Regions from separate parts of the Mesobacillus sp. S13 genome, predicted to be linked through region 2. Evidence: a T-box and tRNA genes for the amino acid it is inferred to sense, from the RefSeq annotation. Region 2 holds a T-box; the other holds one or more tRNA genes.
The links. A T-box is a leader RNA that pairs with one kind of tRNA and senses whether it is charged. The one in region 2 lies ahead of tyrS (tyrosine--tRNA ligase), so its partner is inferred to be a tRNA-Tyr.

Region 1 (3,482 bases), 1.4 Mb from region 2:
CGTGTATATTACCAGACGGAGAAGTTTCCGCTGTATTCAAATCGCCATGAGCATCATACCAAATGACACCCAGGTTCTTATAATGCTTGGATACACCCGCCAATGTCCCTATCGCAATGCTATGGTCACCGCCTAATACAAGCGGAAATGAACCTGATTCAATAATCTTGTCTACCTCTTCAGCAAGCAAACTATTTTTTTCCGCTACCAGTTCCAGGTTGCGCAGATTGCTATTAGGATCAATCTTTACCTCAGGTCTGCCAACAGCTATATCTCCCAGATCCTCTATCTCATCAAATAACACTCTCAGTCTTTCATTTATTCCAGCATAACGGATCGCACTCGGGCCCATGTCGACTCCCCTTCTCATCTGACCCAAATCCATAGGCATGCCAATAATCGAAAGTTTCTTCATTTCTTCTCCCCCTTGCTATCTCTCGTCTACCCCCTATTTTAAACGCTTTCATTCAAATGACTCAACTGGACAATTTCATGAATATATATACGGTTTAGAATTGAGTGAATTTATATATTGAAGTATCCGTAAAACCATAATAAGGGAGGATTTGAACAGCTAGTGCGAGAAGGAGCAGTGAAGTTCCCGCCTGATGACGTGCGGCTAAATCACTGATTGTTGAAAAAAAAGCACATGCACTGCAATGTGGATTCTTGACAGCTTTAGGCCTTTACACCCAGAAACCTGTCGTAATAACTGCACTTTCTTGACAACTTTGAGCTCTACACCTTGAAACCTGTCATAATAACTGCACTTTCTTGACAGCTTTGAGCTCTACATCTTGAAACCTGTCATAATAACCTCACTTTCTTGACAGCTTTGAATTCTACTCCATGAAACCTGTCATAATAACTGCACTTTCTTGACAGCTTTGAGCTCCATAACCTGAAACCTGTCATAATAACTCCGCTTTCTTGACGGCTTTGGGCTCTACACCTTGAAAGCTGTCACAATAATTCCGTTTTCTTGACAGCTTTGAACTCCATTACCTAAAATCTGTCATAATAACCGCTCTTTCTTGACAGCTTTGGCCTCTTCTCCTAAAAAGCTGTCACAATAACTGCTCGTACTTGAGCCCCAACTCCTAAAAGTATGGCTATAACCATGCTCTCTTATAGCTTAAACCCTCACCAAACTCTATCGATTGAAAAATAAAAAAAGCCATAAATCCAATTGGATTTATGACTGAAATGGTATTTATGTAGTGTGATGGTGGAGCCTAGCGGGATCGAACCGCTGACCTCCTGCGTGCAAGGCAGGCGCTCTCCCAGCTGAGCTAAGGCCCCATTTTGGAGCGGAAGACGGGATTCGAACCCGCGACCCCAACCTTGGCAAGGTTGTATTCTACCACTGAACTACTTCCGCATGTTTTTATTATATAGATAAGACCCCTAAAAATAAAGTACAAGTTCATTCTTAGGGGTCTTAACATGAGTGAGCCATGAAGGACTCGAACCTTCGACCCTCTGATTAAAAGTCAGATGCTCTACCGACTGAGCTAATGGCTCAAAAAAATGGCTGGGCTAGCTGGATTCGAACCAACGCATGACGGAGTCAAAGTCCGTTGCCTTACCGCTTGGCTATAGCCCAATGAAAAAATAAAAAGGACATTAGTAGCTTGTCCAATTTTAATATGTATTAAAATGGTGGAGGGGGACGGATTCGAACCGCCGAACCCTGAGGGAGCGGATTTACAGTCCGCCGCGTTTAGCCACTTCGCTACCCCTCCACATAATAAAGCTTCCTAAAACTAATACATGCTTATAATCCTTTTCGGGATTTTTCGCATCTTTTCACTGAAATTTATTCAGGTAATTTAGAAAGAAGGTGCCGGCAAGAGGACTTGAACCCCCAACCTACTGATTACAAGTCAGTTGCTCTACCAATTGAGCTACACCGGCATGGTTAATAATAAATGGTGGAGGATGACGGGATCGAACCGCCGACCCTCTGCTTGTAAGGCAGATGCTCTCCCAGCTGAGCTAATCCTCCATTTGGTGACCCCTACGGGATTCGAACCCGTGTTACCGCCGTGAAAGGGCGGTGTCTTAACCGCTTGACCAAGGGGCCATATAATAATATATTCAGAGCTTCCAAGCGGGCTCGAACCGCTGACCTCTTCCTTACCATGGAAGTGCTCTACCTGCTGAGCTATGGAAGCATGTTGCTGCCAGCTCAAACGACTTTCGTCATTTAGAGATAATGGCTCCGCAGGTAGGATTCGAACCTACGACCGCTCGGTTAACAGCCGAGTGCTCTACCACTGAGCTACTGCGGAATAATGATAATTTTCATAACTCTTGCAGATGATTCGAATACCACATCTTAGAGTAATCTAAGATGATCATGCATCATCGCCCGGCGGCGTCCTACTCTCACAGGGGGAAACCCCCAACTACCATCGGCGCTGAGAAGCTTAACTTCCGTGTTCGGTATGGGAACGGGTGTGACCTTCTCGCCATCGCCACCAGACAATTTTTAAGGACAATATTTATTATACTGCCTTTTATGCATTTTTCAAGAGGTAATTTTTTTTGCTGTCGCAAAAAATTTATTCCCTCAAAACTAGATAATGTGTAAGAAGAATTTCAAGAAAAACGAATGATCTATTTGGTTAAGTCCTCGAACGATTAGTATCAGTCAGCTCCACACGTCACCGCGCTTCCACCTCTGACCTATCAACCTGATCATCTTTCAGGGTTCTTACTAGCTTGCGCTATGGGAAATCTCATCTTGAGGGGGGCTTCATGCTTAGATGCTTTCAGCACTTATCCCGTCCGCACATAGCTACCCAGCGATGCCTTTGGCAAGACAACTGGTACACCAGCGGTGCGTCCATCCCGGTCCTCTCGTACTAAGGACAGCTCCTCTCAAATTTCCTGCGCCCACGACGGATAGGGACCGAACTGTCTCACGACGTTCTGAACCCAGCTCGCGTACCGCTTTAATGGGCGAACAGCCCAACCCTTGGGACCGACTACAGCCCCAGGATGCGATGAGCCGACATCGAGGTGCCAAACCTCCCCGTCGATGTGGACTCTTGGGGGAGATAAGCCTGTTATCCCCGGGGTAGCTTTTATCCGTTGAGCGATGGCCCTTCCATGCGGAACCACCGGATCACTAAGCCCGACTTTCGTCCCTGCTCGACTTGTAGGTCTCGCAGTCAAGCTCCCTTGTGCCTTTACACTCTGCGAATGATTTCCAACCATTCTGAGGGAACCTTTGGGCGCCTCCGTTACTCTTTAGGAGGCGACCGCCCCAGTCAAACTGCCCACCTGACACTGTCTCCCGCCCCGATCAGGGGCGTGGGTTAGAATTTCAATACAGCCAGGGTAGTATCCCACCGACGCCTCCACCGAAGCTGGCGCTCCGGTTTCTCAGGCTCCTACCTATCCTGTACAAGCTGTACCAAAATTCAATATCAGGCTACAGTAAAGCTCCACGGGGTCTTTCCGTCCTGTCGCGG
Region 2 (3,482 bases):
TCATAAATCTCTTTATTGATGGTCGTATAAATCTTATAACCATTCTGGCGAATGTCTCGGTCTGCAAGTGCATGATATTCTGCCAGTAATTTCTCATCTTTTTTCAAATCTTCGAGTTCATATCCATCTCTTTCTGCAAGAATATTAGCCAGAATTTCAACGGAACGTGCCTCGATTTCAAACGTCAAAAAGGGATATTGCTCAACCGTGTTATCGCTTGGAACCTCTTTTACAAAGTCCTTTGTGATATCATAGTCGATTGCTTCCTTGAACTCATCATCCGTAATGAAGCCTGCTCCGTGCATTCTTGAAATGACCGTTTTGTATCTTGATAGGCCAGGCTCAAGTCCTGCAGGATCCTTCAACTTGCCGTGGTCGCTGCTGAAGGGTGTATAGCCGAATGGACTCTGCGGAAGTCCGGCAATGAAAGCTGCCTGAGGCAGTGACAGGTCCTTCGCATCTTTTCCGAAAATTCCCTTTGCTGCGGCCTGGACACCGGCGATGTTACTGCCATTTGCGTTTCGACCGAATGTAGCGACATTCAGATAGGCTTCAAGGATTTCCTTTTTATCGAAAAATTTCTCGAGACGAAGTGCGAGCAGGATTTCTTTCGCTTTTCGCTCGAAGGAAACTTCATTCGTCAGGATTTGGTTCTTGATGAGCTGCTGTGTCAGTGTACTTCCCCCGGAGGATGTTGCTGAGTTTGTGACCTCCTGGAAAAGGGCACGCATGATTGCTTTTGGTACAACACCATCATGCTCGTAAAAATACTCATCTTCAGTTGCGACTACAGCATTTACTAAATGCTTCGACATATCATCAAGCTTGACTTCCTCACGATAGAGGTCCGTTCGGAGCTTGCCAAGATAAACATCATTATCAAAATATAAATCCGAGGTTTCTTCATAGTTGTATATATCTTTCCTCATGTTTTCATAAGGTCGGATTTGTTCATCTTTGACAAGGGATGCGAAGTAGCCTGCACCTGCACCTGCGGCGAAACCACCGCCGAGAACCAATACAATGATCAATAACAACAGCATGTTCCAGACAACCGAATAAGTAATCCTGGCTCCTTTTACGGTCTTTTTATTCGTAAAAAAAGCACCAAAGGATTTAAGCTTCTCTTTCCAAGCCTGTTTTCCTTCATGCATTCATATCATTCCCCCTAAAATCACATACATTATAGCATAAACAGGCTGTCGAATAGATGTTAATGTGAATTTTTCTGAAAATTTATGTCGAATTTGACAATTTATATCGCTTTATGGTAAAAATGCTTTATTAACTTTATAGCAAAAAGCTGTGAAGGGAATCAGTAGTGCTTCTGTCAATGTTTCAGAAAGCCGGCGGGTGCTGTGAGCCGGTACAAACAGAAGGATGAATTACCTCCCCGAGCGCCGCTGTGAATTGAGTATATAGTAGCCGCGGCCGGTTTAACCGTTATTTTATTTGAGTGGAAGACATTTTTTTATTTTGTTTTCAAGCCGGGTGGTACCGCGCATACAGCGCCCCTGCATTTATTGCAGGGGCGTTTTTTATTTATCGCAAAAATCCGGTTACGAAATATATTTTTTGAATGGAGGAAGAAGAAATGGAATTACTTAAGGATCTCGAATGGCGCGGGATTATTTACCAGCAAACAGATGAAGAGGGAATGAAGGACCTGCTTTCGAAGGAGAAAATTTCACTATACTGTGGTGTCGATCCTACAGCGGATAGCATGCATATTGGTCATCTTCTTCCGTTTTTGACATTGCGACGCTTCCAGAATGCAGGTCATCGTCCGATCGTTCTAGTCGGAGGCGCGACTGGACTGATTGGTGACCCAAGCGGAAAGAGTGAGGAACGCAAGCTTCAAACTCTCGAACAGGTACAGCTGAATGTTGACGGAATCAGAAAGCAGTTGGAGCAAATTTTCAGCGTGGAAGGTGAAAACGGTGCGCTGATGGTCAACAACTACGACTGGGCCGGTTCCATGGATGTCGTTACATTCCTTCGTGACTTCGGTAAGCATGTGGGTGTGAATTACATGCTTGCCAAGGATACAATCGCTTCAAGGCTTGACACAGGTATTTCGTTCACAGAATTCACATACACAATCCTGCAAGCAATGGATTTCTTCCATTTATATGAGAAGCATGATTGCAAGCTCCAGATTGGCGGAAGTGACCAGTGGGGCAATATTACAACAGGTCTCGAATTAATCCGTAAAATGTCTGCGGAAGGTTCCAAGGCTTTTGGCATGACAATCCCGCTTGTCACGAAGGCGGACGGAACGAAATTCGGGAAGTCAGAAAGCGGCGCTGTATGGCTCGACCCGGAAAAGACGTCTCCATACGAGTTCTACCAGTTCTGGATCAACACAGCTGATGCAGATGTTGTGAAATACTTGAAGTTCTTCACTTTCTTAGAAAAAGAAGAAATCGAAGCGCTTGAAAAAGCGGTTGAGGAAGAACCACATCTGCGCAAGGCTCAAAAAGCCCTTGCTGAAGAAATGACACGCATGATCCATGGTGAAGAATCCCTTCAGCAGGCAATCAGAATCTCAGCAGCACTTTTCAGCGGTGACATAAAAAACCTGAGCGCTGATGAAATCAAACAAGGCTTCAAGGACGTTCCTTCTTTTACAGTAGAAGGGGAAGAGGAACAAGGGTTAGTCGACTTGCTCGTTGCAGCAAAAATCTCACCATCCAAGCGCCAGGCACGTGAAGATGTATCAAACGGCGCTGTCTCCCTGAACGGAGAGCGTGTAACCGATACTGCATATGTTCTTAGTGATGCAGACAAGATCGAGGGACAGTTCACCATCGTCCGCCGCGGCAAGAAGAAGTACTTTATGATTAAGTACTAGAGATTGATGTGGGAAACAGCTTATATAGATGAAGAAACAGCCATCCTGGAACCCAGGTGGCTGTTTCTTTTATCAATTTGACACCTGATTTTAGCTTTATCGACAACATTTTCGAATATATCAGCGGATTTTTCAATATATCGACCATATTTTCGAATATATCAGCGGATTTTCAAATATATCGACCACATTTTCGATTATATCGACCAACTTGAAAAACAGAGGTCAATTGCAGGAAGCCCAGGTAATAAGAAAGAGAACAAACCAAAACCCCAGCCAAATCGGCTGGGGTCCTTTAAGCACTCTATTAACGAGAGTAGAATTCAACGATAAGAGCTTCGTTGATTTCAGCTGGAAGTTCTGAACGCTCAGGCATGCGAGTGAAAGTTCCTTCTAGCTTGTCTGCATCGAAAGTCAAGAAGTCAGGTACGAAGTTGTTTACTTCGATTGCTTCTTTAACTACGTCAAGGTTACGAGACTTTTCACGAAGTGTGATTGTCTGGCCAGGAGCTACGCGGTAAGATGGGATATCTACGCGTGCGCCATCAACCATGATGTGGCCGTGGTTTACTAACTGGCGAGCTGCACGACGAGTGCGAGCAAGACCAAGACGGTAAACAACGTTGTC

Region 1: it has a tRNA-Tyr gene. The T-box ahead of tyrS (tyrosine--tRNA ligase) is inferred to sense a tRNA for this amino acid. The anticodon was not compared.

Annotation. Positions count from the first base shown of each region.
Region 1 covers NZ_CP084622.1:179,856-183,337, reverse strand. The annotation lists gene rocF (arginase) at 1-415, opposite strand, end outside; tRNA gene LGO15_RS01035 (tRNA-Ala) at 1,227-1,302, opposite strand; tRNA gene LGO15_RS01030 (tRNA-Gly) at 1,307-1,381, opposite strand; tRNA gene LGO15_RS01025 (tRNA-Lys) at 1,452-1,524, opposite strand; tRNA gene LGO15_RS01020 (tRNA-Gln) at 1,532-1,606, opposite strand; tRNA gene LGO15_RS01015 (tRNA-Tyr) at 1,661-1,745, opposite strand; tRNA gene LGO15_RS01010 (tRNA-Thr) at 1,845-1,917, opposite strand; tRNA gene LGO15_RS01005 (tRNA-Val) at 1,933-2,008, opposite strand; tRNA gene LGO15_RS01000 (tRNA-Glu) at 2,012-2,086, opposite strand; tRNA gene LGO15_RS00995 (tRNA-Thr) at 2,105-2,177, opposite strand; tRNA gene LGO15_RS00990 (tRNA-Asn) at 2,220-2,294, opposite strand; rRNA gene rrf (5S ribosomal RNA) at 2,373-2,488, opposite strand; rRNA gene LGO15_RS00980 (23S ribosomal RNA) at 2,627-3,482, opposite strand, start outside.
Region 2 covers NZ_CP084622.1:3,634,810-3,638,291, reverse strand. The annotation lists gene LGO15_RS18580 (transglycosylase domain-containing protein) at 1-1,154, opposite strand, end outside; T-box leader at 1,297-1,519, shown strand; gene tyrS (tyrosine--tRNA ligase) at 1,595-2,854, shown strand; gene rpsD (30S ribosomal protein S4) at 3,162-3,482, opposite strand, start outside.